Regions from separate parts of the Geobacillus sp. C56-T2 genome, predicted to be linked through region 2. Evidence: predicted binding sites of a transcription regulator. Region 2 holds the regulator's gene; each other region holds the start of a gene.

Region 1 (10,180 bases), 350 kb from region 2:
GGCGACAAATGGCCGTGAACAAGGGCGACGTACGTCCGCTTAATGGCGCGGCGGGCGAGCAGCCGATCGAGCGTCGCTCCGGCAAGCGGATGTTTGGCAAATAAAATCGCTCCGGAAGTGTCGCGGTCAAGCCGATGGATATGGCGGACTTTGGTCAAGATTCCTTGCGATTGCAAATAAAAAGCAACAGCGTTGGCGAGCGTGCCTGTCTGTCCCGGTTCCGATGGATGAACGTCTAGGCCGGCTTCCTTGTTCAAGACGAGCAAATGGTCGTCCTCCCATAACACGGAAAGCTCCCGGTATTCTGGAATGAGAAGAGACGGCTCCGGTTCGTAGGCGTAAAGCTGCAGGCGGTCGCGCTCTTTCAGTTCCGTCCGCCATGAAACCGTTTGGCCGTTCAGTTTGACTCCCTGTTCCATTCGCCACCGATGGGCGAGTTTTTTCGAGGCAGCCCACACCTCTTTCAGCAACTGTTCAATGGTCAACCCGCTCCAGAAACGCGGGATCATGCATTCGAGCCAGTCCCCTTTTCGTTTCCACAAACGTTGTCGCACCTCCCAGTTCCCTGTAGTCGTGGAAACACTTTCTACCTCAATCCCCACAGCGAATATGATACACTCATAGTATCCGTCTGAACGATGGAAAACGCAAGCATGGCGGCGAGAAAAGGTGGGATAAACGTTGAAAATGATGTATGCGGTAACTCCAGAGCAAGAAAACTACATGCATTATTTGCTCAACTACTTTTACAGTGGGATTTTCCCTTATTACTTTGATGACGAGCAAATCCGGCAATTCGAGGAATGGGGCATTCTTTCGCTGGACCACGAGCGTGTTACATACAACGGGACGATGAAGGAAGCGTTCCACATCATCTCGGCATTGCAGTCGCTCATTACGGTGATCGAGTGGATCGGGGAGCGAGGGGAATGTGAGCCGTATGAATGGTTGTTTGTCCGCAATCAAACCATTTTGGCCCGTTATGGCATTACTTTCCCTTTTCAAGCGAACCAATTCGCCAAAAAGCGCGCGTTCCCGTGCAGCCAGTACGTTCCTGCGGCCAGCGAGTGGGTGATGTGAACGGACAAGGAGCTTAGCCGAAAGGCGCAGCTCCTCTTTATTTTGACCGGGAGATGGAGGAGAAAAACTCACGGAACGTTTGCTCTTCATGGTACCCTTCGATTCGCTTCGTCTCTTTGCCGCCCTCGTAGTGGACGATCGTCGGGGTCGCTTCAATGCGGTAGTCGTCCCAACCTTCTTCGAATTCAAGCAAGTTGAACAGTTGTAAATCGATGCCGAGCTGTTTGGACAACGGCACGACAATGGGAGTCGTCCGCTGGCAATGCTGGCATAACGGACTGTAAAAGTAGACGGTCAGCGGCTTGCCCTCGGCCAACTCCCGTTTGAGCTCAGCGGGCAAAATGATGTTGCGGTAGTTTGGATCATCAAGCTGATCGACGGTGGCCGGATGCAAACGGCTTTTATGGAATGGATTTCCTTTTGCTTCTTCTTTTTGCTCAAGCTTTGTCATCCAAGCAATAACAGCAAACAAAACAGCGACCAACCCACCCCAGATCACCAGTTTTTTCAAACGTTGTTCCTCCTTTTTTGCTGGCGCATCACGGCAACGCTTAGCAATGCGATGATCAAAAAAGCGGTAAGGGCCAGAAACGGGATGGTAATGAAACCTAGCCAGTTCATGTATTGCCCTGTGCACGGGATGCGGCCGCATTGGATGGCGTAATGCTGAAAAACAGGTATTTTTTGTAAAGCGTAATGATAGAGCGAAATCAAGCCGCCGATCACCGATAACGCCAAACTGTAACGGGCAGTGGAAAACTCCTTGCGGACGATGGCGATCCCTAAAATGATGACTTGCGGATACATGAATATGCGCTGAAACCAGCATAAGTCGCACGGAACAAAGCCGAGCACTTCGGAAAAATACAAACTCCCTAGCGTGGCAACCAGCGCTGTCACCCAAGCGGCCAGCAGCAAGTTTTCCGCGCGTGTCTCCTTTTTCAATCCCGTTCACCTTCTTTCGTTCGCGCGCAAGAAATGCGGTTCACCTTTTCCTTTGCGATTGCGGCTCAGCTTCATTATAATCGACCGAAATCGACGCGTCCATCAACAAGAAAGGGGAGAACGGCATTATTTTCTACCTATATCGTTCGGGCAAACGAGCCAAACTAATCGGTGAAAGGGGAGGATCACATTGACGAACAACAGCGGAACGAAAGTGCAAGACATTATGACGAAAAACGTCGCGACCATTTCACCGAATCAAACGGTGCAAGAAGCAGCGCAAATCATGAGCCAAAAAAATATCGGCGCGCTTCCGGTTGTGGAAAACGGGCAAGTGAAAGGGATGATCACCGACCGCGATATTACGCTGCGCGTATCGTCCCAAGGGAAAAACCCGGCGACCGTCAAAGTCGCTGAGGTGATGACGAATCAAGTCGTCACCGGCACGCCGAACATGAGCGTTCAAGATGCCGCTAACGTCATGGCGCAGCATCAAGTTCGTCGCTTGCCAATCGTTGAAAACAACCAGCTTCAAGGCATCGTTGCTTTAGGGGACATCGCGACGAACAGCGCTTCGAATGAAGCGGCGGAACAAGCGTTGACCAACATTTCTGAGCCGTCGCAGCCGCAAGGATAACGGAAGAAAAAGGATGCCTTTATTTTCGAGGCATCCTTTTCCTTTTGGCAGGTATATTGTATGATGAGAACGAATACATAAACAGGAGAAAGAAAAACGGGAGGTAAAATGGATGGGGTGGAGACAAAAATACGAACAATGGCTCCGCGAACCGCAGCTGCATCCGGAATTGCGGCAACGCCTAGAGCAGCGTCGCGACGATGAACGGTGGCTCGAAGATTGCTTTTACAAAAATCTCGAGTTTGGCACCGGCGGCATGCGCGGGGAACTTGGCCCCGGAACGAATCGCATGAACATCTATACGGTCCGGAAAGCGTCGGAAGGATTGGCCCGATACATACAATCGTTTGGCGATGAAGCGAAGCGGCGCGGTGTCGTGATCGCTTATGATTCGCGGCATCAATCACCGGAATTCGCGATGGAGGCGGCGAAAACGTTGGCCACAAACGGCATTCAAGCGTATGTGTTTGACGAATTGCGCCCGACCCCAGAGCTGTCGTTTGCCGTTCGGCACTTGCGGGCGTTTGCCGGCATCGTCATCACCGCGAGCCATAATCCGCCGGAATACAACGGCTATAAAGTGTACGGCGAAGACGGCGGACAACTGCCGCCCGCTGTCGCCGACGAGGTCATTCGTTATGTCAATGAAGTCGAGAATGAGCTCGCTGTTTGTGTTGAGGATGAGGAAGTATTAAAGCAAAAAGGACTGATTCGGATCATCGGCAAAGAAATCGATGACGCGTACATTGACGCCGTCAAAACGATTTCGCTGCATCCGGAGCTGGCCAAGGAAACAAAGATGACGATCGTGTTTACGCCCCTTCACGGCACGGCAAACAAGCCGGTGCGTCGCGCGCTCGCCGAGCTCGGTTACCAAAACGTCTTTGTCGTCAAGGAACAAGAACAGCCGGATCCGAACTTTTCAACCGTCGCTTCGCCCAATCCGGAAGAGCATGCAGCGTTTGCCATGGCGATCGAGCTTGGCGAACAAGTGAACGCCGATCTGCTCATCGCCACCGATCCGGACGCGGATCGGCTCGGTATTGCGGTAAAAAATGGGGAAGGGGAGTACATCGTCTTAACCGGCAACCAAACGGGCGCGCTGCTGCTTCATTATTTGCTGTCGCAGCGCAAAGAAAAGGGATTGCTTCCACCCAATGGGGTCGTCTTAAAGACGATTGTCACGTCCGAGTTTGGGCGGGCGATCGCCGCCTCGTTCGGTTTGGAGACGGTCGATACGCTGACCGGGTTCAAATTCATCGGGGAAAAAATCAAGGAATACGAACAGACGGGACAGTATGTGTTCCAGTTCGGGTATGAAGAAAGCTACGGGTATTTGATCAGCGACTTCGTTCGCGATAAAGATGCTGTGCAGGCGGCTGTTCTGGCGGCGGAAGTGTGCGCCTTTTACAAGCAGCAAGGGCTGTCGTTGTATGAAGGGCTTCTTCAATTGTTTGCCAAATACGGCTACTATCGTGAAGGGCAACAATCGCTCACGTTAAAGGGGAAAGAAGGAGCGGAGGCGATCGCCGCGATTTTGGCTTCGTTCCGGCAGCAGCCGCCGGTGGAGGTCGCGGGGAAAAAGGTGACGGTGATCGAGGATTACAAAACAAGGGAGCGGACGAACACAGTCACCGGAGAGAAAACGGCGCTCACCCTCCCGGCTTCGAACGTGTTGAAATACGTATTGGAGGATGGCTCGTGGTTTTGTTTGCGTCCGTCAGGGACGGAACCGAAAATGAAAGCGTACTTTGGCGTGAAAGGGACATCGCTCCAAGACAGCGAGGAGAAGTTGGCCGCGCTGACGGGTGCCGTCATGCGGCGAGTGCACGACGTCTTGCGCGCGGTGTCGCCTTCTTACGCTCCGTAACGGGCAGACAAACAGCGGCGGGGGAATTGGACGAAAAACCAATTCCCCGCTTGCTTTAGGAGTAAAAATGGGCGTACGCTTCCGTCCCCATTTGTTGTTCACTGACTTCAAGAGCATGATCGATGTAGCGCAACAGAGCGTGGAGCCGCTCTTGAATGATCGAGTAATCATGCTCGAAATTATAAGCATGAAGGAACTTTTCGATTTTTTTGGATAGCATATCATCGGGCGTGCGCACCATTAAAATCAGCAAGTTATCCCATTCCGAGCGATGCGTGTAATAGAGCGCCTTATCGTAGTCGACGGTGTTCAAGCGGCATGCCTCCTTTGTTGGGAAGGAGTCATTGTTAGTGTATGACGTCCTCCGTTTTTGTTGCCCTGTAAATGTTGTGACAGAAGGCAAAATATAAATTATACCCGAAACGGAGGAGAAAAAAGAAAAGAAAATATTGCAATTTTGTGACAAGAATAGTATCCTCTAAGTAAGGGGATGATGAGAATGAATCAACGACATGAAGGACAACAAATGACCAACATGTGCAAATGGATGGCGTCCGTCGGCTTAACGGTCGGAACAGCGCTTTTTTTGCTCAGTTTTATCGCAAGCGCTTACAACAAAGACTTTTTCCTTACCATTGTCAGCCTTGGAATTATCGGCGCTTCGATGGTGATGTTCGGGTTCGGCTTGTTCATGGGCCTGCTCATGGAAACGTATCGCCGCGATTCGACCGAACACGTATAGCAGGAGCCGAAAAACGAAAAACACCGGCGTTCAGTCCGGTGTTTTTCGTTTTTGCTGCGTCCGCCACCAGAAGAGGGCGAAGCTGAAAGCGATCACGAAGGCGAGAAGAAAAAACGGGCGATAGGCGTGGAGGTATTGTTTGACGGCCGTCCAGCGGCTTTCAAAATAAGCGCCGATCGTCAAAAAAACCGCCACCCACACCATGGCTCCGCTGTAGGCAAATAGGGCAAACTTTCGCCATTGGTAGGCGTTCGTCCCGGCCCAAAAAGCGGCGAGATGCCGAACGCCGGGGATGAAATAGCAAATGAACAGGACAGTTGACCGAGTTTCACAAACAGCGCTTTCGTTTGCTCGAGCCGTTTTTCCGTCACGTGGAGTTTAGGACCAAATCGGTGTAAAAACGGCAACCCAAACGCAATTCCGAGCGTGTAGCTGAGCGAGATGCCTATAACGGCGCCAAGCCAGCAAAAAAGGAAAGCGAGCGGATAGGAAAACGAACCGGTCGATACGCGGTAGCCGGCATAGGTCAGCAGCAATTCATCAGGAATCGGCAGCCCGACGATGCCAAGCATGAGCGCGATCATAATGCCGATATAGCCGAAATGGTCGACGAGATGGTGCAAATAATGTTGCAAATAACCACCACGCTTTGCCGCGATTTCTTGTATATGACCATTATAAGCCAACGGTCCACAAATGAAAATGGGGCGCTGCGCGTTCATGCCAAACGATCGAACGTATCAAACCGCCGTTTCCCTCATACATTGTGGTAAGAAGAAAAGGGGGGATTCGATGCGGCAGGACGAGCTGAAAGAGCTGGAGCGGGCCATTGCGGAGATTACGGAAATTGCCGAAGGATTTGGCCTTGATTTTTATCCGATGCGCTATGAAATTTGCCCGGCGGACATTATTTACACGTTTGGCGCCTACGGGATGCCGACGCGATTTTCCCATTGGAGCTTTGGCAAACAGTTTTACAAAATGAAACTGCATTACGACTTAGGGTTAAGCAAAATTTACGAACTCGTCATCAACTCGGACCCTTGCTACGCGTTTTTGCTTGATACGAATACGCTGATCCAAAACAAACTGATCGTCGCCCATGTGTTGGCGCACAGCGACTTTTTCAAAAACAACGTCCGCTTCAGCAACACAAAGCGCGATATGGTGGAAAGCATGGCGGCGACAGCGGAGCGAATTAAGCGCTATGAACATCAATATGGAAAACTGGAAGTGGAGAAATTTTTAGACGCCGTCTTGGCGATTCAAGAGCATATTGATCCCTCGCTCCTGCGGCCGAAGCTGTCATGGACGTGGGAAGATACGGAAGTGTATGAAGAAGAAGAGGAGGCGAAAGCGCCAACGCCGTATGACGATCTCTGGTCGCTTGATGAACGAAACAAGCCAAAAGCGCCGCCGCGAAAAAAACGGCGCAAATTTCCGCCGCAGCCGGAAAAAGACGTGCTGTTGTTCATTGAAGAATACAGCCGTGAGCTTGAGGACTGGCAGCGCGATATTTTGACGATGATGCGTGAGGAAATGCTTTATTTTTGGCCCCAACTCGAGACGAAAATCATGAACGAAGGCTGGGCGACGTATTGGCATCAGCGCATTTTGCGCGAGATGGACTTGACGAGCGATGAAGCGATTGAATTTGCGAAGCTGAACGCCAACGTCGTGCAGCCGTCGCGCACCGGCATTAACCCGTACTATTTAGGGTTGAAAATTTTCGAAGACATTGAAGAGCGTTGGAACAACCCGACCGAGGAGATGAAAAAATACGGTGTCAAGCCCGGATCGGGGCGGGCGAAAATTTTTGAAGTGCGCGAACTGGAGTCGGACATTTCGTTTCTGCGCAACTATTTGACGAAAGAGCTCGTCATGCGCGAAGATATGTATTTGTTCCAGAAACAAGGAAAAGAATATAAAATCGTCGACAAAAACTGGGAGCATATCCGCGATCAACTCGTCAGCATGCGAGTCAACGGCGGATTCCCGTATATCACGGTCAATGACGGCGATTATATGCGCAACGGCGAGTTGTATTTGAAGCATTGGTATGAAGGGATCGAACTCGATCTGAAGTATTTGGAAAAGGTGCTCCCGTACATTTATCAGTTGTGGGGCCGTCCGGTTCATATGGAGACGGTCGTTGAAGAAAAGCCGATATTGTTTACGTATGACGGGAAAACGGTGCATCGAAAATATTTGTGATGATGAAAGGCAGGGACATCCTGCTTTTTTGTTTGTCACGATGAATATGTGAAAAACGACACAAATTATTCAAAATTAGGTCGGACAGTACCGCTGATTTTATGAAATAATAAGAAGTAGATTATTTGTGAAATTTGTCACAAAGTATTCATTGATTATTTTTCCGGGGGATGCGTATGTGGGAACGACACGAAAAAACGCTTGTGTTCGTTAGCTTTGCTGTTGCGGCTGTTGTCTTGCTTTCCTTGATTGGCCGCTTGTTTTCATAAGGGGGGATGAATCGTGAATAGCTACGATCCGGTGCTGCTTAGCCGTATTTTGACGGGATTGACGCTGACGGTCCATATCATTTATGCCACGATCGGCGTCGGGATTCCACTGATGATCGCGATTGCCCAATGGGTTGGGATTCGCAAACGTGATATGCATTATATTTTGCTCGCTCGCCGCTGGACGCGCGGTTTTGTCATCACCGTAGCGGTTGGCGTGGTGACAGGGACAGCGATCGGCTTGCAGCTGTCGCTTTTATGGCCGAACTTTATGCAGCTGGCTGGCCAGGTGATCAGCTTGCCGCTGTTCATGGAGACGTTCGCCTTCTTTTTTGAAGCGATTTTCCTCGGTATTTATTTGTATACATGGGATCGGTTTGAAAATCAGAAAAAACATTTGCTTTTGCTTATCCCGGTGGCGATCGGCTCTTCGGCATCAGCGATGTTTATTACGATGGTGAATGCATTTATGAATACACCGCAAGGGTTTGAGGTGAAAAACGGCGAGCTTGTCAACATCGATCCGATCGCGGCGATGTTCAACCCAGCGATGCCGACGAAAGTCGCCCATGTGCTGGCGACGGCGTATATGACGTCAGCATTCGTGCTTGCTTCGATCGCGGCTTGGCATTTATGGAAAGGCAATCGTCACATTTATCATCGCAAGGCACTTCATTTAACGATGAAAACGGCGTTTATTTTTTCAGTAGCCAGTGCATTAGTTGGTGACTTATCGGGTAAATTTTTAGCCGAATACCAGCCAGAAAAGCTAGCGGCCGCCGAATGGCATTTTGAAACGGGCTCCCATGCACCGTTGATTCTGTTCGGCACGCTCGGAGAAGACGGGGAAGTGAAATATGCTTTAGAAATTCCATACGCCCTCAGTATTTTAGCCCATAACCATCCCGCTGCGGTTGTGACTGGATTAAATGATATTCCAGAAGATGAGCGTCCGCCGCTATACATTCATTACTTATTCAATGTGATGGTCACGATCGGGGTGTTTTTAATGGTGGTCGCAGCCGCGTATTGGCTCGGATCGATTTTCCGCTGGAAATGGACGGCGAAAAAGTGGTTTTTTGGACTCTTGGTGGCGGGAGGGCCGCTGGCGATGGTTGCGATTGAGGCGGGATGGTACTTAGCGGAAGTCGGGCGGCAGCCGTGGATTTTGCGCGGCTATATGAAAACGGCGGAAGGAGCGACATCGTCTGCGCATGTTGATACGATGCTTGTGTTGTTTTGCCTTTTGTATATGGTGTTAGTAATTGCAAGCGCAACAGTGCTCGTCCGTATGTTCCGCCGCAACCCGGTTGAACGGGAGCTGGCAGAGCGGGCCAATAACGGGGAGGTGGCGCCATGACGCTCGAAGTCATAGGCATCTCGGTGTTATGGCTGTTTTTGTTCGGATACATTATCGTTGCTTCGATTGATTTCGGGGCCGGGTTTTTCAGCGCCTATAGCCATTGGGCAAACAAACAGCATATTTTGCACCGCATCATTCAGCGCTATCTTTCCCCTGTATGGGAAGTGACGAACGTCTTTCTTGTCTTTTTCTTTGTCGGCATGGTCGGCTTTTTTCCGAAAACGGCGTATTATTATGGTTCTATTTTGCTTGTCCCGGCGAGCATCTCGATCATTTTGTTAGCTATTCGTGGCTCGTACTACGCGTTTCATACGTATGGGGGGACGGAACGGAACTGGTATTTAATCGCTTATGGATTGACAGGGTTGTTTATTCCGGCCTCGCTGTCCATTGTGTTGACGATTTCCGAAGGCGGGTTTGTAGAGGCAGGCGCCTCAGGCGTTGCGCTTGATTATGGGAAGCTGTTTGCAAGCCCGTTGTCATGGAGCATTGTGCTGTTAAGTGTGACGAGCGTTCTTTACATTTCTGCCGTTTTCTTAACGTATTATGCGGACGCGGCCAAGGATGAACGGGCGCGGGCGCTGTTGCGCCGCTACGCTCTTCTTTGGAGCGGGCCGACGATGTTGTCAGCGCTGCTCATTATTTATCAGCTCCGCTACCATAATCCCGAGCATTACGCCAACCTATGGAACGTGGCATGGATGCTGGCTGTCTCTTTTTTGTTTTTTGTCGCCACCGTTTGGCTGCTTTGGCGGCAACGGCGGTTCGGCTGGGCATTTATTGCGCTTTTGTTTCAATATGCGTTCGCCTTTTATGCCTATGGCATTTCACATTATCCGTATTTGTTATACCCGTATTTGACCATTTATGACGGGTTTACGAATGAGACGATGGCTATGGCGTTGATCGTTGCGTTTATTGCCGGCCTCCTGTTATTAATTCCGTCACTTTATTTGCTTATGCGCCTTTTCTTGTTTAACAAGTCGTACGTGAAAGGAAAATGGGAAGGAGGGAAAGGATGATGCAAACATTTTTGATCATGTATGCGCCGATGATCATC
Region 2 (10,180 bases):
TGCAAGTAGGAAATTCAAAAAAATAGCGGCTTTTCTTTTTGGCGCCAAACGAGCCAATCGGTCGCCCCGAAGACCGGCAAAGAACAACCGTCCTCCGCCAACCGGCAGCATTTCACCCAAAACCGCTGCTTCCGGCGCGACAGAAACACGCGAGCAGCGCATTGTTCCACCGACAAGCGGTCTCGTTCGTTTTCACGCTTCCGGCGTGACAGAAATATGCCGGCCAGCTGAAGGGCAACCGGGCGGGACGACCGCCTAGCTTCTCAAGCCGGCGGCGCAAAATCCGTTTTCATTATTGCACATTTCCAGCGCCAATAAACACCCGGCGGCTGTTTTTTTGTCCCGTTGGCCGTTGGATTCAGCCAACGAACTTTTCTTATCATTTCGCCAAACATATGCTACAATACGGATATATTTTAATAAAGGGGTAAGAAAACTTGAAACGTCATGACTGGTACGTGCTGATCACTTATATCGCCATGCAGCTGTCCGCTTTTGCCGGCGTGCCGCTTCTGCGCGCCCTCGGCGTCGGGTCAAGCGCGGAAACCCCCATCGAAGCCGCAAAAATCGCTTCTGGATATTGGGCGGTCATCAGCTTTTTGACAGCGTTTATCATTATTTTATGGCTGCTTCGCCGCGCCCGCCCTGAGCGAAACATGCGGCAAATGCCGCTCGCTTCATCGTGGATGTGGGCATTTTTAGGCGTGTTTTTGGCGCTTGTCGCCCAAAGCATCGCCGTCAATATCGAATGGCGGCTGCTCGGCATTGAACCAGGATCGGAGAACACAAGACAAATCATTGAGATCATTCGCTTGACACCGCTGCTAGTCATTGTCGCTTCGGTCATCGGCCCGATTTTGGAAGAACTCGTTTTCCGCAAAATCATTTTTGGATCGCTTTATGAAAAATACCGCTTTTGGCCGGCCGCGCTCGCAAGCTCGCTTCTTTTCGCCATCGCCCATATGGAGCTGGAGCATTTGCTTTTGTATACAGCGATCGGTCTGACGTTCGCCTTTTTATATGCGAAAACCGGCCGCATCTTCGTGCCGATGTTCGCCCATGTAGCGATGAATACGTTCGTCGTCGTTGTGCAGATGCTACTGGCTGATGAAATGGAAAAAATGATGCGCCAGCCGGAATTTCCGCTGACGATTTGGGGGGTATGGTTATGACGCGCCACCCTCGACTCTTCTCATTGCCCTATTTCCTTCTAGGTTTGCTGTTTACGTATTTGGCGATCCAAAGCGCACATGAAACGATTTGGAACGTTTCGACCATCGCCTTGGCGGCGTTGGCGGCCTTTGACTTTGGAACCGCCTTTCGTCTGCTTTTTACCCCAAAACGATAAAGAAGGTGCCCCAAACGTACGATCGGGACACCTTTTTTTATGATATGCCCATCCGTGCTCCCTCGATCTGTTTCCCGCGAACATCCCCATCGGCAAGCGGCGATTTTCATCCCCGTCTGGAGGGCAGATCACAGCTTGCCCGTGGACCTTTCCCGTGAAAATGCCGGACTGACGCGAGATTTCCCCCCAAGTGGAGGGCAGATCACACCGCCCATGGATCTTTCCCATGAAAATGCCGGACCGGCGCGAAATTTTCACCCCCGAGTGGAGGGCAGATCGCTGCCCATGGAATTTTTTGTTTAAAAATCGCTTTGGCCGTGCGCTGCTTTACTCGCTGTCTCCTTGTTCCGCCGCTGCTCGCGCCTTCCGGTAGCCGATTTTTGCGATCCAAATGCTCCCTTCATACAAAAGCGTGAGCGGAATCATGACAATCACTTGCGACAACAAATCGGGCGGCGTGATAATCGCCGCGATAATTAACAGCACCAAATACGCATACTTTCGAACGCGAACAAGAAACTGCGGCGTGATAAGCCCTAAGCGGGTGAAAAACAGCACCACGATCGGCAGCTGAAACACAACGCCAAACGGCAGCACAAGCTGAAGCAGAAACTGGAAATATTCGTTAATGCCGATCATTTGCTGAACCCCCAGCTGTTCAGCCAGCTGGTTCATAAATCGAACGACAAACGGAAACAAAACGAAATAGGCGAAGCTGACGCCGCCCAAAAAAAGAACAATCGATGCCGGAATATAGCTTAGCGTTACCTTCCGCTCTTTTTCATACAGACCGGGGCTGACAAACGCCCAAATTTGATACAGCAGCACCGGAGACGTCAGCACGGCGGCAATGACAAAAGCAAACTGAAAGTATACTTTGATCGGATCGGTCAGGCGAAAGGCGTTCATGGTCAACTGCTTTGTCTCTGCCGTTCGTTGCAAATAGATAATGACATCATCGACGAAAAAGAAGCTCGCCGCCAACGCCGCGGCGAAAAAAACGAGCACAGCGATCAGCCGCCTTCGCAGTTCACCGAGGTGTTCATACACTGACATCTCTTTGTCATTCATGGTTCCTCATCCCGCCTTATCACCGGTCGGTTTTCGTTTCGTCCTCATCCGCAAGACCCTTAGTGGCGTCTTTGAACTCGCGCAGCGACTGGCCAAACGAACGCCCTAGTTCCGGCAGCTTTTTCGTGCCAAACAACAGCAAAATCAAAACAGCCAGCAATACATATTTCATGAATGATTCTCTCCTTTTGCCGATGGCGATGGATAGTTTTTCAAAAAATACACGAGCGATTGCAGCTCAATGGCCAAATCGATGTGGTGAACGCGAATATGGTCAGGCACGTTCAGCCGCGCCGGAGTAAAGTTTAAAATTCCTTTAATCCCTTGGGTGACAAGGCGATCGGTCAACGCCTGAGCCGCGGAGGCCGGCACGGTTAAAATAGCGACCGGAATGTCGCCGCGCAGCCGTTCTTCCAGCTCATCGAGATGATAGACGGGCACGCCGCCGACTGTCGTCCCTACTTTTTGCTCATCAACATCGAACGCCATCACAATTTTCGTGTTATTGTTTTTCGAAAAATTATAGTTTAAAAAAGCGGTGCCTAAATTGCCGACTCCAAACAGCGCCACTTCAGTCACTTCATCCTCTTCCAACGTCTGGCGAAAAAACGACAACAAATAATGGACATTATACCCGTATCCTTTTTTGCCGAGCGCGCCAAAATACGAAAAATCGCGGCGGATCGTCGCTGGATCGACTTTCACCGCCTCGCTCAGCTCAGCGGAAGAGACGCGCTGCTTTCCTGATGCATGCAAGTTCTTTAAAAATCGGTAATAAAGCGGCAGCCGCTTAGCCGTCGCTTGCGGAATTTTCGGTTGTTCATTGCTCATTGTCTCATCCCCTAGCTAATCGGTTTTCCGTCGATAATGGCCGGATTTCCCGCCCGTTTTTTCGACCAAATACGTCGGACCGATCGTCATCCCTTTGTCGAGCGCCTTACACATGTCGTATACCGTCAACGCACAAACCGAAACAGCCGTCAGCGCTTCCATTTCCACCCCCGTGCTCCCTTTCGTTTTCACGGTCGCTGTAATGACAAGACGAGGCTCGGTTTCTTCATGCTCCCAAGAAAACGCGAAATCGACGCTCTTTAGCATCAGCGGGTGGCACATCGGGATCAGGTCAGCCGTTTTTTTGGCCGCCATGACCCCTGCCACTTGGGCGACGGCCAGCACATCCCCTTTTTTGATGTCACGGCCTTTGATTTTTTCATAAATCTCTTGGCTGACAGTGACGCTCGTTCGCGCCACCGCGACCCTGACCGTCTCTTCTTTGTCCGTGATATCGACCATCTTGGCGCGTCCCTCTTCATTAAAATGGGTAAACGATGACAAAGCCATCTCCTCCATGTCTACACTATACATGATTTTTCTCCTTCTGTCTTTGACCGTCTGAGCGACATACGTTAAACTATTCCGAGAGGTGAACCGACATGATGATTTTGCAAGTGCGTGGACTCACGAAATATTTTGGCGCTGACCTTATTTTATCGAATATTAAACTAGAAATACAGTCCCGCGACCGCATCGCCCTTGTCGGCCGAAACGGAGCGGGAAAATCGACATTATTAAAAATCATCGCCGGCGAACTATCTTTTGACAGCGGTGAAATCATCAAACCAAACCATCTCAAAATCGGCTATTTGGCACAACAGAGCGGGTTGGAATCATCACGCTCCATTTGGGAGGAAATGCTCGACGTGTTCGCACCGCTTCAAGCGATGGAACAACAGCTGGCCGCGCTCGGCTCTCAGCTTGGCGATCCCGATGTGCTCGCCGATCCCGTCCGCTATGAAAAAACGCTGAAAATGTACGATGAACTGCAAGAGCAATATAAGGAACAAGGCGGCTATCAATATGAGGCCGACATTCGTTCCGTCTTGCACGGATTGCAATTTTCTTCATACGATTATCAAACAACGCCGGTCTCTTCGTTAAGCGGCGGACAGCGAACACGGCTCGCTCTCGGAAAGCTTCTGTTGTCCAGGCCGGATTTGCTGATTTTAGACGAACCGACCAACCATTTAGACTTGGACACACTCGCTTGGCTGGAACAGTATTTGCAGGCATATCCGGGCGCCCTCTTGCTCGTCTCCCATGACCGATACTTTCTCGACAAAGTTGCCAATCACGTGTACGAGCTGTCCAACGCCAAGCTGCGGACGTACAACGGCAACTACAGCCGCTATCTGGAACTGAAAGCGCAACAATATGAGCAAGAGCTACAGCGATATGAAAAACAACAGGAAGAAATCGCCCGATTGCAAGAGTTTATTCAGCGCAACATCGCCCGCGCCTCGACGGCCAAGCGGGCGCAAAGCCGGCGAAAACAGCTGGAGAAAATAGAGCGAATGGAACGGCCTGTCGGAGAGGAAAAATCGGCCTCATTTTCTTTCACGATCGAACGACCAAGCGGTCAACAAGTGCTCATCGCTGAAGACGTGGCCGTCGGTTACCGGGACGAGCCGGTCATTCGTCATATCAGCTTCCGCATCGCCCGCGGCGAAAGCGTCGCGTTGGTCGGTCCAAACGGCATCGGCAAATCTACACTGTTGAAAGCCATCGCCGGACAGCTTCCCGTTCAGGCCGGACATTTGCGCTACGGCACGAACGTCCAAATCGGATATTATGATCAAGATCAAGCCGACCTGTCGTCCAATAAACGAGTCATTGACGAATTATGGGATGCTTACCCCCTTAAAACAGAAAAAGAAATCCGAACGATACTCGGCAACTTCCTGTTTTCAGGCGATGACGTTTTAAAACCGATCTCAGCGTTGAGCGGCGGGGAAAAGGCGCGCTTGGCGCTCGCGAAGCTGATGCTCCAGCAGGCTAATTTTCTCATTCTGGACGAGCCGACCAACCATTTAGACCTCGACAGCAAACAAGTGCTCGAACAGGCATTGATCGACTATCCAGGCACCATTTTGTTCGTCTCCCACGACCGCTATTTCATCAACCGCATCGCCACGAAGGTGCTCGAGCTGTCAAGCGACGGCCTTAGCGAATATTTGGGAGACTATGACTACTATATCGCCAAAAAAGAAGAAATGCGTGAGTTAGCCCGTTTGGATGCCAGCCCAATCGTTCCGAGCAGCAACGAGTCGGCGAAATCTGTTTATGAACAAGAAAAAGAGGAAAAAAGACGCCAGCGTCAACGTCAACGCCGTCTAGCCGAAATCGAAGCAGAAATCACCGCGCTTGAAGAGCAAATCGCCCAAGCCGAACAGCGACTATGCGATCCGTCCGTTTATGACGACTACGAAACAGCACAACAGCTTGTGCAAGAAAACGAGGAGCGAAAGCAGCAAGTGGAAAAACTGCTGGCCGAATGGGAGCAGCTTTATGACTCACCATAACCAACCGCCCGCCGGTTATTTCGGTGGGCGGTTTCAATTAGTCACATTATCCACAAAGAAATCCACAATCTATCCAGTGAAATATAGGTTATTCACCAACTTTTCCACACTATCCACAAAAAACAGCTCAATTTTGTTTAAAATAGCTGTGTATTATTTTCCTCATCCTCATCCTATTTACGCCATATTTCCACATCATCCACAACCTGTGGATGAAACTATGCACAAATCGGACCACCAGTCTGTCCACCAATCCATCCTTGCCGTCTAAAAAAAGAAACGGCGGTTGGCCCGCTGCCAAAACCGCCGATTGTGCCCATCGGTTTGTCCTTCGTTATGTTACGCCAACGGCAAGCTCGGATCGGCGTTCAACGCCAAATCTGACCGCCTGCCTTGCCAGTACAACATCGTGCCCGCGGCCGCAATCATCGCCGCATTATCGGTACACAACGATAACGGTGGAATAACCAGCTCCACACCGGGGAGCTCCTGCCTCATTCGCTCCCCTAATGCAGTCCGCAACCCGCGGTTGGCCGCCACTCCACCAGCGAGCAACACTTGCCGGACGCGATATTGTTTGGCTGCTTGCAAAGTCTTTGTCGTCAACACTTCAACCACGCTAGCTTGAAAACTGGCTGCCATCTGCTTCGGATCGATCTCCTCGCCGCGCTGTTTAGCACGATGAAGCGTATTCAACACCGCCGATTTTAAGCCGCTGAAACTGAAATCATACGATCCTTCCTCAAGCCACGCCCGCGGCAAGTCAATGGTCGGTTCTCCTTCTTGGGCCAACCGGTCAATGTGCGGCCCTCCCGGATACGGAAGCCCCAAAGCGCGAGCCACCTTGTCATACGCCTCACCGGCGGCGTCATCTCGCGTTTCACCAATCACCTTGAATTTGACGTGTTCTTCCATGTAAACGAGCTCTGTATGCCCTCCGGAAACGACCAGAGCCAAGAGCGGAAATTTCATTTCCGACACGAGCTGATTGGCATAAATATGCCCAGCGATATGATGCACGCCGACAAGCGGAATGCCGTGGGCAAACGCCAACGCTTTCGCCGCGTTCACTCCGACAAGAAGCGCCCCGACAAGCCCTGGCCCCGCTGTCACAGCGATAGCCTGAAGGTCGGAAAATGACACTTTCGCCTGCTGCATCGCCTCTTCAATCACGAGCGTAATTTGCTCCACATGATGGCGCGAGGCGATCTCAGGAACGACGCCGCCAAACCGCCGATGACTTTCCATCTGTGAAGCGACCACATTGGACAAAATGGCTCTTCCGTTTTTAACAACCGCGGCGGCAGTCTCGTCACAGCTTGTTTCAATCCCTAGTACATACACATCTTCATTCATGTAGCTTCACCCACATCACCAACGCATCCTCAAAATTATCGGGATAATATCGTTTTCGAATACCGCCGTTGCGAAACCCGAGTTTCCGATATAACGATTGAGCGACATGATTGGACACACGCACTTCCAGCGTCATCGTCACTGCCCCTTGTCGCCTCGCCAGATCCATCAGACAACGCATCAACGCCTCACCAAGTTTTTGGCCACGAAATTCGGGAAGAACAGCAACATTCGTGACGTGCGCTTCATCAATGACCAACCACATCCCGGCATAGCCAATGATTCGCCCTCGATGCACCATCACAATATAGAGAGCGTAGCGGTTGTACATCAACTCATGATAAAACGACTCCCGACTCCAAGGCGCGGTAAACGATGCCCGCTCCACCTGCACAACTTCATCAATATCATGAATGGTCATTGGCCGAAATTGTACATCGATCCCCATCGTTTCGTTCCCCTTTTTGTTTTGCGAGCCATTTCACCTCCGCTTCAGCCAGGCGGAGGTAATCTGGCACAAACGTATGGGCATTTCTACGCTCTTTTTCTTTACCGAGCATCACCAGCTCGCTCGGGCGCGGCAACGCCAATGACGGAGGAGCCATATGGGCCCGCCCACCTAGGACGCGCTGAAACAGCTCGTGATATAACGGCACATCCGCACCAATGAACAATACGTCCTCTCCCCGCTCTCCTAGTCGCCGCGCCCACTCATCCGCCACCACAAGTTGATCCGGTTCAAGCTGGCGAAGCACACTCCCGTCGCTGTGATAAAGCCCAGTATAAATGTGCCCACGCCGCGCATCAAACAATGGGACAATCAAACCAGAGAAGCAACGGCCGTTGGCGGCGAGCACTTCAAGGCTCGACACACCGGCGATCGGAATACCGAGCGACCAAGCGAGCGTTTTCGCAATCGTCACGCCAATTCGTACTCCTGTATAAGACCCGGGCCCTTTGGCCACTACGATCAAATCAAGGTCTTTCGGGGCCATCCCACACTGGCGAAACAGCGATTCGATAGCCGGCATCGCACGGAGCGAATGATCTTTTTTCACATTCGTGATCCATTCACCCTTCACAACATTTCCATCCGCCAAAGCAAGACCAAGTGGTGTGTTTGATGTATCAATCCCTAATACTTTCATGCGCCAAAAATCTCCTCGCATAACTGTTCATAGCGTTGTCCCAGCGGCTCAAAACGAAGCAGCCGTTCATCCCCACCGCGGTCAAGCAAATACACCGTCAGACGTTCGGCCGGAAGCTGGCCAGCAATCAAGTGCGCCCACTCCACAACCGTAACCCCGTCACCGCCAAAGTATTCATCAAAGCCAAGATCCTCCCATTCATCCTCAAGACGGTACACATCCATATGGTAAAGGGGCAATCGGCCTTCGTACTGCTTGATGATGGTAAACGTTGGACTGTTGACGTTTTGCTGGATGCCTAATCCTTCAGCCAATCCTTTCGTAAATGTCGTCTTTCCCGCACCGAGGTCGCCCTCAAGCGCAATCACCATTCCTGGTTCAAGGCGTTCCGCAAGACGACGGGCGACCGCTTTCGTTTCTTCAGAAGAATGTACAAGCAGCTCGACATGCTTCATTCTGTTCCACCTTATTCCATTTTATCATCTTCACTCTCGCTTTTGAAATTGTACCATAAGAAAATGCTGCATCGCTACTTCCAACCCCAAGGACGGCACACCAGCATAAAGAAAGGACGATCCACAAGCCATTTCCATTTAACTGGCCGCTGGATCGTCCACGTCTAGAGATTATTTTAGAAAAGAAAAAAGGGAATTAGGCGTGTCGCTACTCCCTGGTGAATTTGATTGCCTAGCAGCGACCTACTCTTGCAGGGGCGCTGGCCCCAACTACCATCGGCGCTGGAGGGCTTAACTTCCGTGTTCGGGATGGGAACGGGTGTTTCCCCTCCGCTATCACCACTAGGCAAGCTATTCTGTTTTTCATCAATCATTATACCAAAAAATCAATTCCTGTCAAGAAGGAACGCATTCCTTCAAAACTAGATAACCGTCGGAAGAAGCCGCATTTCGTCCGGTCTAGCTCCGGCCGCCATCGGCTCGCGACGCTTCGGTCCTGCTGTGGCGGCATAGCCTCCTCGCAGGCCCTCCAGCGCGTTTCGCCGATCAGCGGGCGGCCTCCGCTTTTCGTACTGTCTAGCTCCGGCTCGCCGCCGCTCGCCTGCGCTTTTCTATTGTCCAGTTCCAGCGCCTAGCTCTCTTCTGCCAAATAACCTTCTCCCTCGGGGTGCAAGCACCCCTGCGGGCGAAGAACATTTGCCCGTCGCGGCGAACCGCTCGCCTGCGCTTTTCTAGGTTAAGCCCTCGATCGATTAGTATCCGTCAGCTCCACGTGTCGCCACGCTTCCACCTCGGACCTATCAACCTCGTCATCTTCGAGGGATCTTACTCGCCTAACGCGATGGGAAATCTCATCTTGAGGGGGGCTTCACGCTTAGATGCTTTCAGCGCTTATCCCGTCCGCACATAGCTACCCAGCGGTGCCCCTGGCGGGACAACTGGTACACCAGCGGTGCGTCCATCCCGGTCCTCTCGTACTAAGGACAGCTCCTCGCAAATTTCCTACGCCCGCGACGGATAGGGACCGAACTGTCTCACGACGTTCTGAACCCAGCTCGCGTACCGCTTTAATGGGCGAACAGCCCAACCCTTGGGACCGACTACAGCCCCAGGATGCGATGAGCCGACATCGAGGTGCCAAACCTCCCCGTCGATGTGGACTCTTGGGGGAGATCAGCCTGTTATCCCCGGGGTAGCTTTTATCCGTTGAGCGATGGCCCTTCCATGCGGAACCACCGGATCACTAAGCCCGACTTTCGTCCCTGCTCGACCTGTCCGTCTCGCAGTCAAGCTCCCTTGTGCCTTTGCACTCTCCGAATGATTTCCAACCATTCTGAGGGAACCTTTGGGCGCCTCCGTTACCTTTTGGGAGGCGACCGCCCCAGTCAAACTGCCCACCTGACACTGTCTCCCACCCCGCTAAGGGGTGCGGGTTAGAATTTC
Region 3 (10,180 bases), 1.8 Mb from region 2:
GGGGATGCCCCGGAAAGCCCCCGCTTTTAGGCGGTGGGAGGAGGCCACCGGAATCAAAAAGAAGGGGTGTTGATCCATATGTCAGCGATTTTTGCGTTTGTTGCAGGTGCTCTTTCTTTCTTTTCTCCTTGTATTTTCCCTCTTATTCCTGCTTATGTCGCTCATTTGACAGGGACGAAAGTGGCAGAAAACAAAATTCAAGCCCGAAAACAGGAAATTGTTCTTCGCTCCCTTGCTTTTATTGGCGGATTCAGCATCATTTTTGTGCTGATGGGTGCAACGGCAAGCGCGATCGGACAAATGTTGATTCAATATCGAGGATTGATGGAAAAACTCGCCGGTCTATTTATTATCGTATTTGGGCTGCAAATGGCGGGTGTTCTCTCCTTTCGTCTGCTGATGAAGGAAAAACGTTGGGATACAAGCGCGAATAACACAAAAGGATGGCTCAGTTCTGTATTTGTCGGAATGGCGTTCGCCGCGGGTTGGACCCCATGTGTGGGATTGACACTGTCATCTATTTTGTTGTTGGCGAGCTCAACGGAAACGCTATATAGTGGAATGACACTTCTCTTGCTTTATTCTCTCGGATTGGGCGTCCCGTTTTTGTTCATTTCTCTCGTCATGACAAAATCATTGCAAGTTATCAAAAATGTGAACCGCTGGCTTCCGATGTTGGCGAAAGTGAACGGCTGGTTGCTCGTTGTGCTTGGTGGGTTGCTTTATACGGGGCAGATGACGAAAATTAGCGCTTTGTTATCGAGTTACTCGATCTTTTCGTTTTAGCGTGGGGGAGGGAGAAATTTGAAAAAAGCAGCCGTGGTATTAGTGCTTCTTGTGTTGACAGGATGGGCGATTTACGATGCGTTTTTACAAAAAAACAACTTTGAGAAAAAAACGGAAGGAATGGACAGCAGCCAAGCAGTTGAAGGAATTGAAGTGGGAAACAGGGCGCCTGATTTTGCGTTGCGAACGCTTGACGGAAAAGAAGTGCGACTGTCTGATTTTCGTGGAAAAAAAGTAATTGTGAACATATGGGCAACATGGTGTCCGCCGTGCCGTGCGGAAATGCCGGATATGCAAACGTTTTATGAAGAATATAAAAATCAAGGAGTAGAGATTGTAGCGGTGAACTTGACTAAATCGGAGAAGAATTTGGAACAAGTAGCGCGCTTTATTGAAGCGTACGGCATTACATTTACAGTGGTTCTTGATGAACAAGGGGAAGTATCTCAACGATACCAAGCTCAGGCGATTCCGACAAGCTATGTGATCGATTCAGCAGGAATCATACGGAATAAAATGATTGGACCAATGAGCAAAGATTGGATGGTGGAGCAGATGAAGCAAATAGACTAAAGGCAAAGGAGACAGTGAGGATGGAAAAGGAACAACGACAGACGACGGAGGATTCGAAGTATATTCAACAACATTTGGCGAACGAGCGAACCTTTCTCGCTTGGATTCGTACATCGATCGCGGTGGTCGGGATCGCGTTTTTGGTTATCCATTTGCATGAAAAGTCAACAAGCAGCGCATTGTCTACGGCGATTGTCCAATGGATCGGGGCGTTGGCGGTTGTGATTGCGATCTGCACGATTATATTTTCAACGGTTAGTTACGTGATAAAAACAAAACAAATTAATGAGCAGACATTCCGACCGTCACGCCCGTTAATTTGGTTTTTAGCGGCTTTGTTGTTGCTGATTACCGGATTGTTCGGTTACTATTTTTTTAGTTTGTTTTGATGGAATGGAAAACGTCAACACGTTCCCGCTAGACTGACGGTTTGGGAACGAATCTCTATGGGTGAAATGATGTCAAGAGCGATGGCGAAAACAAAAGGGACGGATCATTCGCTCCGGTCTTTTGAACAACATACTGTTGCCCACTTCATTTGATTGAGGGATATAAAATACCCTCTTTCTTTTTTTTAGGACCAAACAGAATCAGGGAAATCCCCTATGGGTATATGAATGTATGATATATACAATGTAATTAAGTTAGTTAAATAGATTTCAATCCAAATAATGAAGGAGTGATCGGAAATGGCGGATGTACATCATGTAAAGGTTGCGATTGTTGGAGCGGGTTCAGCGGGGATTTCCATTGCGGCCCGTTTATTAAGAAAAAATCGTGAGTTGCATGGTCAGGTGCTGCTCATTGATCCATCAGATAAACATTATTATCAACCACTCTGGACGCTTGTCGGCGGCGGCGCAGCCAAAGCCGAGGATACCGTACGGGAACAAGCATCGCTGATTCCGGAAGGGGCAAAGTGGCTCAAAGAAGCTGTCGAAACGTTCTCTCCGAAACACAATCAGTTGAGAACGAAAGAAGGTTCAACGATTCATTACGACTATCTTGTCGTAGCGGCTGGAATTCAAATCAACTGGGAACGCATTAAAGGTCTAAAGGAAACGATCGGAAAAAACGGGGTTTGCAGCAACTATTCCTATGACTATGTCCGGAGCACATGGGAGAACATCCGCCATTTTCGCGGCGGCACGGCTATTTTTACTCAACCGAGCACACCGATCAAATGTGGCGGCGCACCGCAAAAAATCATGTATCTCGCCGATGATTATTTCCGTCAGTCAGGTGTGCGTGACGCAACAAAGATCGTGTTTGTTTCTGGTTTGCCTAATATTTTCGCTGTCAAACGATATGCGGATACGCTTGAAGAAGTCATTCAACGGAAAAATATTGAAACCAAGTATCGCGCAGACTTAGTGGAGATTGATGGAGAAGAGAAAAAAGCGACGTTCCAACATTTAGATACCAATGAACGTTTTACGCTAAGTTTTGATATGATTCACGTTACCCCTCCGATGGGGCCACCCGACTTTATTGCCAAAAGTGCGTTGGCTGATGCCGATGGATGGGTGGATGTCGATCCGTATACACTGCAGCATAAAACATACAAAAATGTGTTTGGTTCTGGCGACTGTACGAATTTGCCTACGTCCAAAACGGGAGCGGCCATCCGGAAACAAGCGCCGGTCGTGGTAGAAAACTTGCTCGCGCTCATGCGCGGAAAGCCGTTGCACGCCCGCTATGACGGTTATACTTCGTGCCCGCTCGTAACCGGTTACAATCGACTTGTTTTGGCTGAATTTGATTACGATAAAAATCCGCATGAAACGTTTCCGTTTGACCAATCGAAAGAGCGATTCAGCATGTATATCATGAAAAAGCACTTATTGCCAATCGTGTATTGGGACGGGATGTTAAAAGGATTGATGTGAAGGAGGGGAGAATATGTCGCTCGAACCTGTGTTGCAACTACTCGAAAAAGATGAACAACGCGAAGCGCTGCGTTATTTGATTGAAAAGCTCCCAGAACTAAAAAAAGCAATGGAGTCTGCGGAAGACAAACTCGCCTTTGTCCAACATGTCATGAACGATAAGCAATCGCTCGAAGCATTGTTTACCGAGTTCGAGGAAAAAATGGAGCCATTCCGATTGACGGCCGCGCACCTTGAAGCGATGGCAACGTTCATTCAGTTGCTGCCAACACTAGTTCAATGGTTGCAAAAAGCAGAGGAACTCATTTCGTTTTCCATTAGTGTGCTTCGTGACCGCGAGTCGATGGCGTATATGGTGGAGGGAGCGAAAGAGATTGTTCCGGTTGAAAAAGGACTGGTCATGTTAAAAGAGACCAATGAACGTTTTCGGCGTGAACGTGATTCATCCACTGTCTCGCTGTTGCGCATGTATCGTTTGTTAAAACACCCGTTGCTCCAAGATGGTGTTAAATATATAGAGACGCTCTTGGATGTCATCCATCAACATCGTTTGTAAAAGGGGGATGTGACATGTTATTTCGTTCATTTTCCGATGAGCAGCTGGCCCACATGTCTTACTTAGTTGGTTGCCAACGGACAGGGGAAGCGATTGTCATCGATCCAGGACGCAACGTAGATCAGTATATCGACACAGCCAAAAAAGAAGGAATGAGAATTGTTGCAGCCGCCGAAACACATATTCACGCAGATTTTGTCTCCGGTGCCAAAGAATTAGCCAAACGTTGTGGGGCAAAATTGTATTTGTCGGATGAAGGAGATGAAAATTGGAAATATCAATATTTAGATGAGGTTAATCACGAGCTTGTGAGAGAAGGAAGTGTCTTTACCGTTGGAAATGTCGAATTTAAGGTGCTTCATACACCAGGGCATACACCAGAGCATGTTTCGTTTATTTTGATAGATCGGGGCAGTGGCACAACAGAACCGATGGGCATTTTCACCGGCGATTTCGTGTTCGTTGGTGATGTCGGCCGACCGGACTTGCTTGAAAAAGCAGCAGGGATTTCCGGCGCAGCGGACATTGGCGCTCGTCAAATGTTTCAATCGCTAAAAAAATTTAAAGCGCTCCCAGATTATTTAAAAGTATGGCCGGCGCACGGAGCAGGAAGTGCATGCGGGAAGGCACTTGGTGCTGTTCCTTCTTCAACGGTTGGATATGAAAAGCGGACCAACTGGGCGCTAAAAATTGAAGATGAAGAAGAGTTTGTGAAACGATTGCTTGCAGGGCAACCGGAGCCGCCAAAATATTTTGCCATGATGAAACAAGTGAATAAAGTTGGTCCTGAATATTTGAATGAAGAAGAAGTGCCAGTGCTGTCAACACGTAAGCAACTCGACGAGTATCAAGCAAACGGAGCATTTATTTTAGACGTTCGTCCGCCTCAAGAATTTGCAAATGCACATTATGCAGGATCCATCAACATTCCGTTTAACAAGTCATTTACAAATTGGGCAGGTTGGTTTATTAACTATGACCAAGACATTGTGTTGATTGCAAGTCAAGAAGATGTACAAGCGATTCGTAAAGCGCTTGCTTATATTGGATTGGACCGCATTGTTGCATACATTGAACCAGTCGTTGCATTAAGTGGTGAAGTAGAGAGATATGAAGAAATTGATGTGCAACAATTGCGTCAATATTTACAAGACGAGCATTATCACCTTATTGATGTGCGCAATCAAGCAGAATGGGATGAAGGATATATTGAAGGGGCCCAACATATTATGCTCGGCACGCTTGTGGATCGTTTAAACGAGATTCCAGAGGGAAAAACGTACATTGTTCAATGTCAATCAGGTGCACGTTCAGCAATTGGCGCCAGTATCTTACAAGCAAAAGGGGTAAAACAGGTGCTGAATTTAAAAGGTGGATATTTAGCGTGGGTGCAAGCAAAACTTCCAATTGCCAGAAAAGCATAAGGGCTGATTTCATCAGTCCTTTCTTTCAATTTTTTTCTTTTTAAACCTAATATAAGTTGAAACTTTGTTTTACATCCATCAGAGCACCCGCCGCATTCTATCAAAGTCGACTTGTATGAAGGGAAAACAGAATCGAACAATTGGAAAATCTTTATTGAACTTAATATAATAGGGCTCTTCACCAAAAGTTGTACTTGATTTTTCCATCACACATCTTACTTATGCATCCATGAAAGAACAGGAAACCAATCATGTTTTGCTTATACCTGTTCAGAGAAGTGCACCGTCTGTCAAGTACACGTTGTGGTGATGAGCCTATAATAGGGGAATGGAGGTAAAAATGAGATTTTTGGATAGAATTTTTACTTACATTCAAGACGGGATCATTGTAATGGACCATGAGCGAACAATTGTCGAAATGAATCCAGCTGCTAAGCGACTCACTGGATGGCAACTTGGCGAAAAAGTACCATATTGCTCGTTTTGTCAAAAGCGTGATGTACGTCAAGGCGAAGAGCGATGTTATTTAATTTCCACTGAAGAAGTGCCGTATTTTTTATCTGAAATGCCAACTTATCATGGACACTTAATTGATGTGGAAATGAGCACAGCGCTTATCCTTGAGCAAGACGGTGCAAAATATTATTTGCTTGTACTTCGTGACCAAACGGTGAAGAAAAAAGAAGAAGAAGTACTGCATTCCAAGTGGATGGTGAAAAAACTAACAGAGGCAAAAGAGGAAGAACATAAACGTCTCGCACAAGAATTGCACGACGGTGTTGGTCAGTCACTCTACAGTATTTCTATTGCTTTAGATAATATCATACAACGTATACAGGATGAAAAATTACACGCATATGTCAAAGAGGTGCGTGAAGAACTTGGCCGTGTCATGGAGGATGTGAAGCTATATGCGCAACAACTTCGTCCGAAAAGTTTAGACGCACTTGGGCTCGTTCCGACCATTCAATCGCTCATTCGTTCATTTCAATCAAAAATGCCAAATATGTCATTTTCACTTCAAACGAATGTATACATGCGTTTGTCGCCAACAGTGGAAATTAATCTTTACCGTGTCATTCAAGAAGCATTGCACAATGTCATGAAACACGCGAAGGCAACAGATGTATGTATAACAATCGAACGAGTGGGGCAAGAATTACACGTATCTATTAAAGATAACGGAGTTGGTTTCGAGGTTGAAGAAAAACGTGAAGGACTTGGCTTAAAACATATTCAAGAGCGTATTTCTCATTTGGGTGGAGAAACAATAATTACGTCTTCACCAATGAAAGGAACAACGATTTTTGTATGTGTACCGATAGAAGGGAGTGAAGAGGATGAAAGTGTTAATCGTCGATGATCATGATTTAATTCGCAAAGGCATTCGTCTACTTCTCGAAGGGTTTCCAGATGTTGAAGTCGTTGGAGAAGCAAGCAACGGTTGTGATGCGATTACGCTCGCGTTGAAGCATCATCCTGATGTTGTTTTGCTAGACCTTTCTATGCCGACAGGACTTGATGGATTTACAACTGCAAAAACAATCATGGATGAACTGGATACCAAAATCGTTGTTTTAACCATGCACGATGAAGAAATATATGTGCAAAAAGCCCTTCAACATAACATTCATGGCTACTTGCTAAAAAATAGCCAAACGAACGATTTGTACAAAGCATTGAAGGCGGTATGTCGAGGAGAACGGTTTTACCGTACACATATTCCACAAGAGAAACTAGAAAAAATAATCATGGAAAAAGAACCGAGATCTCCTCTTACAAATCGTGAACGGGAAATTGTTCGGTTGACATTTTTAGGATATACCAATAATCAAATTGCGAACAAATTAAAAATCAGTCCTAAAACAGTTGAAAGCCATAAAGCGAACATTATGCAGAAGCTTGGGATTAAGGAAAAACATGAGCTCATTCAATACGCTTTAAAAAATCAGATTGCAGATTTAGTATAATTTATAAATTTTAGTGATCATTCTATGCATGTGATTGGAGATAAGGGGGTCTGATTCTTTGCTTTTTACAATGAATATGTGAAAAATGTCACAAATCATTCGCATTTGTAGAGGATAAGAGAGCATGTTTTGTGGGATCATAAAAATGACTAGTTTGTGATATTTATCACAAAATTTGTTGTGCATGAATGTCGATGGGAGAGGAGGATCGTGGGGAAACGGCAAGAAAAATGGTTTTTTGGACTGTTAGCGGCAGGAGGGCCGTTGTCGATGATCGCGATTGAGGCCGGATGGTACTTGGCGGAGGTTGGACGGCAACCTTGGATTTTGCGCGGCTATATGAAAACGGTAGAGGCCGCGACATTATCTGCCCATGTCGATCTGATGCTTGTCTTGTTTTGCCTGTTATACCTCGTGTTAGGAATCGCAAGCGTAATAGTCCTTGTTCGTTTGTTCCGCCGCAACCCGGTTGAGCGAGAATTGGCGGAGCGCGGGGAGGTGGAACTATGACGCTTGAATTTATTGGTGTTTCGGTGTTATGGTTGTTTCTGTTTGGTTATATTATTATCGCTTCGATCGACTTCGGGGCTGGGTTTTTCAGTGCCTACAGCCATTGGGCGAACAAACAGCATATTTTGCATCGCATCATTCAGCGCTACCTTTCGCCGGTGTGGGAAGTGACGAACGTCTTTCTCGTCTTTTTCTTTGTCGGCGTCGTCGGCTTTTTCCCAAAGACAGCTTATTATTACGGATCGATTTTGCTGGTTCCGGCCAGCCTTTCCATTATTTTGCTTGCCATCCGCGGTTCGTACTACGCGTTTCACACGTACGGGGGGACGGAGCGGAACTGGTATTTGCTCGCTTACGGATTGACAGGATTGTTCATCCCGGCATCACTGTCCATCGTCTTAACGATTTCAGAAGGCGGATTTGCTGAAAAAAACGGGGACTCCCTGATGCTTGATTACGGCAAGTTGTTTGCCAGCCCTCTATCATGGAGCATCGTGCTGTTAAGCGTCACAAGCGTTTTGTACATTTCCGCTGTGTTTTTGACGTATTATGCAGACGCGGCTGGAGATGAACGAGCGCGAGCATTGTTGCGCCGCTATGCTCTTATTTGGAGCGGGCCGACGATGTTATCGGCACTGCTCATCATTTACCAGCTACGCTACCATAATCCTGAACATTACGCAAATTTGTGGAACATGTCCTGGATGTTTGGCGTTTCTTTTCTCTTTTTTGCGTTCACCGTTTGGCTTCTTTGGCGGCAAAGGCGGTTCGGCTGGGCGTTTATTGCGCTTTTGTGTCAATATGCGTTCGCCTTTTACGCTTACGGTATTTCGCACTATCCGTATTTGCTTTACCCGTATTTGACAATTTATGACGGGTTTACGAATGAGACAATGGCTATTGCGCTGATCGTTGCGTTTATTGCTGGCTTGTTTCTTTTGATCCCATCGCTCTATTTGCTGATGCGCCTCTTTTTGTTCAACAAAACGTACGTCAAAGGAAAATGGGAAGGAGGAAAAGGATGATGCAAACGTTTTTGATCACGTATGCACCGATGATCATCGTTGGACTGTCGGTCGTCGTCTCATTCTGGGTGGGCTTGAAAGATGTGTGAGTGAGTAATTGCCTTCTTTATCATTCTAAACCGAGAAGCCCCCACTTCCACGCGTGAGCGTAAGTGGAGGGTGAATTGGTATTCGTCATCGATCTCTCTCTTCCCTCCCACAAATCAAAGATGTAATAATGAAAGATATGTCCCAACACTTTTGGGACATACTCTTGAGAGGTGAAAGGAATGTCTAAAAAAATCGGGATCAAGGAAAATTTATATCAATTTATTTTATTAGTCGTTGCCAATTTATTTGTTGGATCAATGGTAGGGATTGAACGAACTGTTCTACCGTTATTAGGTGAGGAACAGTTTGGTTTGGCTTCTACAAGCGCAGCCCTTTCTTTTATCATTAGTTTTGGTTTTTCTAAGGCGATTGTCAATTATTTTGCAGGGCAAATTGCTGATAAGTTTGGCAGGAAAAGAGTTCTCTTGTTAGGTTGGGTCGTTGGTTTATTTGTACCTATTCTCACTATTTTCGCACATGCATGGTGGGTAATTGTATTTGCAAATATTTTGTTAGGTATTAACCAAGGACTGACTTGGTCAATGACAGTTAATATGAAGATAGACATTTCCAAAGCGAACCAAAGAGGAACAGCAGTAGGTTTGAATGAATTCGCAGGATATTCTGGTGTGGCAATCATGGCTGCAGTATCAGGTTATGTTGCTTCTTCCTACTCGTTAAGACCGGAACCGTTTTATTTAGGAATCGGTATTGTCATTATTGGAATTTTATTATCTTTAATTCTGTAGATGAGCATTTTTCATTACAGTAATTTCCATTCCCTAAGAGACAAACAGGGTCCCCCTTAGGCGACATGGAGCTGTTTTTTAATCACATCAATGGGAATATCTTGTTTTGCGGCGTCATAGATGAACTCGACGACGCTGTGCCCTTTCCGAGACCGAAGAAGCTCCAGGCCGGAAGAGAGGTCTTGTTGAGATTCCGCGATGCTGTATACGCAGGCGAACAGCACCACGGCCCAATACCGTTTCACCGCCCGAATGTGACGAACACGGTATCCATCGAGCTTCAGCTGGTCTTTGGCCTGCCGGAAAAAGCATTCGATCGTCCAGCGCTGGGCATAGTAACGCAAGATCTCTTCATCGCCTAGCTCCCGGTCGGTGCTCAAGACGACATGGAGATGATCCGGCGTCATCGGTTGATTCGCCTTCCAAGCCAGCAGCACCACCGCGTCATCGAGACCATGGATCGCTCCCTCGTAGCGATACACGCGGTAACGCTCCTTCCCCACCGTGACGAGGCGGGTGTCGTTGGGCTCGATATAGCGGGCGAACTTCTTCGCTTGGATGGCGATGCCTTTCGGATAGAGAATCCGGTTCGTCTTGAGCATGGCGAT

What was found. The regulator Rex, encoded in region 2, represses fermentation and respiration genes when NADH is low (regulators of the CRP and FNR family bind a similar motif). The targets are predictions, from matches to a motif close to TTGTGAAATATTTCACAA.
Region 1: the regulator Rex is predicted to act here: its motif matches at 7,614-7,631, upstream of GC56T2_RS03035 (cytochrome ubiquinol oxidase subunit I).
Region 3: the regulator Rex is predicted to act here: its motif matches at 7,275-7,292, upstream of GC56T2_RS10070 (cytochrome ubiquinol oxidase subunit I).

What each region holds. Positions count from the first base shown of each region.
Region 1 is NZ_VJWB01000001.1:585,588-595,767, forward strand. Features, by position in the region: gene GC56T2_RS02985 (RluA family pseudouridine synthase) at 1-542, opposite strand, end outside; gene GC56T2_RS02990 (YhcU family protein) at 682-1,080, shown strand; gene GC56T2_RS02995 (thioredoxin family protein) at 1,118-1,591, opposite strand; gene GC56T2_RS03000 (disulfide formation protein C) at 1,588-2,025, opposite strand; gene GC56T2_RS03005 (CBS domain-containing protein) at 2,216-2,662, shown strand; gene GC56T2_RS03010 (phospho-sugar mutase) at 2,775-4,532, shown strand; gene GC56T2_RS03015 (YhdB family protein) at 4,588-4,845, opposite strand; gene GC56T2_RS03020 (MFS transporter) at 5,026-5,274, shown strand; partial or broken gene GC56T2_RS03025 (DedA family protein) at 5,305-5,909, opposite strand; gene GC56T2_RS03030 (SpoVR family protein) at 6,067-7,488, shown strand; gene GC56T2_RS03035 (cytochrome ubiquinol oxidase subunit I) at 7,771-9,117, shown strand; gene GC56T2_RS03040 (cytochrome d ubiquinol oxidase subunit II) at 9,114-10,142, shown strand; gene cydS (cytochrome bd oxidase small subunit CydS family protein) at 10,142-10,180, shown strand, end outside.
Region 2 is NZ_VJWB01000001.1:233,364-243,543, reverse strand. Features, by position in the region: gene GC56T2_RS17915 (hypothetical protein) at 1-120, opposite strand, end outside; gene GC56T2_RS01350 (CPBP family intramembrane glutamic endopeptidase) at 438-1,172, shown strand; gene GC56T2_RS01345 (YdiK family protein) at 1,169-1,348, shown strand; gene tatC (twin-arginine translocase subunit TatC) at 1,676-2,419, opposite strand; gene tatA (twin-arginine translocase TatA/TatE family subunit) at 2,439-2,591, opposite strand; gene GC56T2_RS01330 (redox-sensing transcriptional repressor Rex) at 2,588-3,250, opposite strand; gene moaC (cyclic pyranopterin monophosphate synthase MoaC) at 3,266-3,754, opposite strand; gene GC56T2_RS01320 (ABC-F family ATP-binding cassette domain-containing protein) at 3,853-5,778, shown strand; gene tsaD (tRNA (adenosine(37)-N6)-threonylcarbamoyltransferase complex transferase subunit TsaD) at 6,118-7,134, opposite strand; gene rimI (ribosomal protein S18-alanine N-acetyltransferase) at 7,127-7,582, opposite strand; gene tsaB (tRNA (adenosine(37)-N6)-threonylcarbamoyltransferase complex dimerization subunit type 1 TsaB) at 7,542-8,282, opposite strand; gene tsaE (tRNA (adenosine(37)-N6)-threonylcarbamoyltransferase complex ATPase subunit type 1 TsaE) at 8,279-8,737, opposite strand; rRNA gene rrf (5S ribosomal RNA) at 8,968-9,084, opposite strand; rRNA gene GC56T2_RS01290 (23S ribosomal RNA) at 9,470-10,180, opposite strand, start outside.
Region 3 is NZ_VJWB01000001.1:2,028,169-2,038,348, reverse strand. Features, by position in the region: gene GC56T2_RS10110 (cytochrome c biogenesis CcdA family protein) at 79-786, shown strand; gene GC56T2_RS10105 (TlpA disulfide reductase family protein) at 805-1,359, shown strand; gene GC56T2_RS10100 (YidH family protein) at 1,380-1,748, shown strand; gene GC56T2_RS10095 (FAD/NAD(P)-binding oxidoreductase) at 2,049-3,248, shown strand; gene GC56T2_RS10090 (hypothetical protein) at 3,262-3,804, shown strand; gene GC56T2_RS10085 (MBL fold metallo-hydrolase) at 3,819-5,228, shown strand; gene GC56T2_RS10080 (PAS domain-containing sensor histidine kinase) at 5,569-6,591, shown strand; gene GC56T2_RS10075 (response regulator) at 6,569-7,198, shown strand; gene GC56T2_RS10070 (cytochrome ubiquinol oxidase subunit I) at 7,355-7,708, shown strand; gene GC56T2_RS10065 (cytochrome d ubiquinol oxidase subunit II) at 7,705-8,733, shown strand; gene cydS (cytochrome bd oxidase small subunit CydS family protein) at 8,730-8,822, shown strand; partial or broken gene GC56T2_RS10060 (MFS transporter) at 9,003-9,569, shown strand; gene GC56T2_RS10055 (IS701 family transposase) at 9,629-10,180, opposite strand, start outside.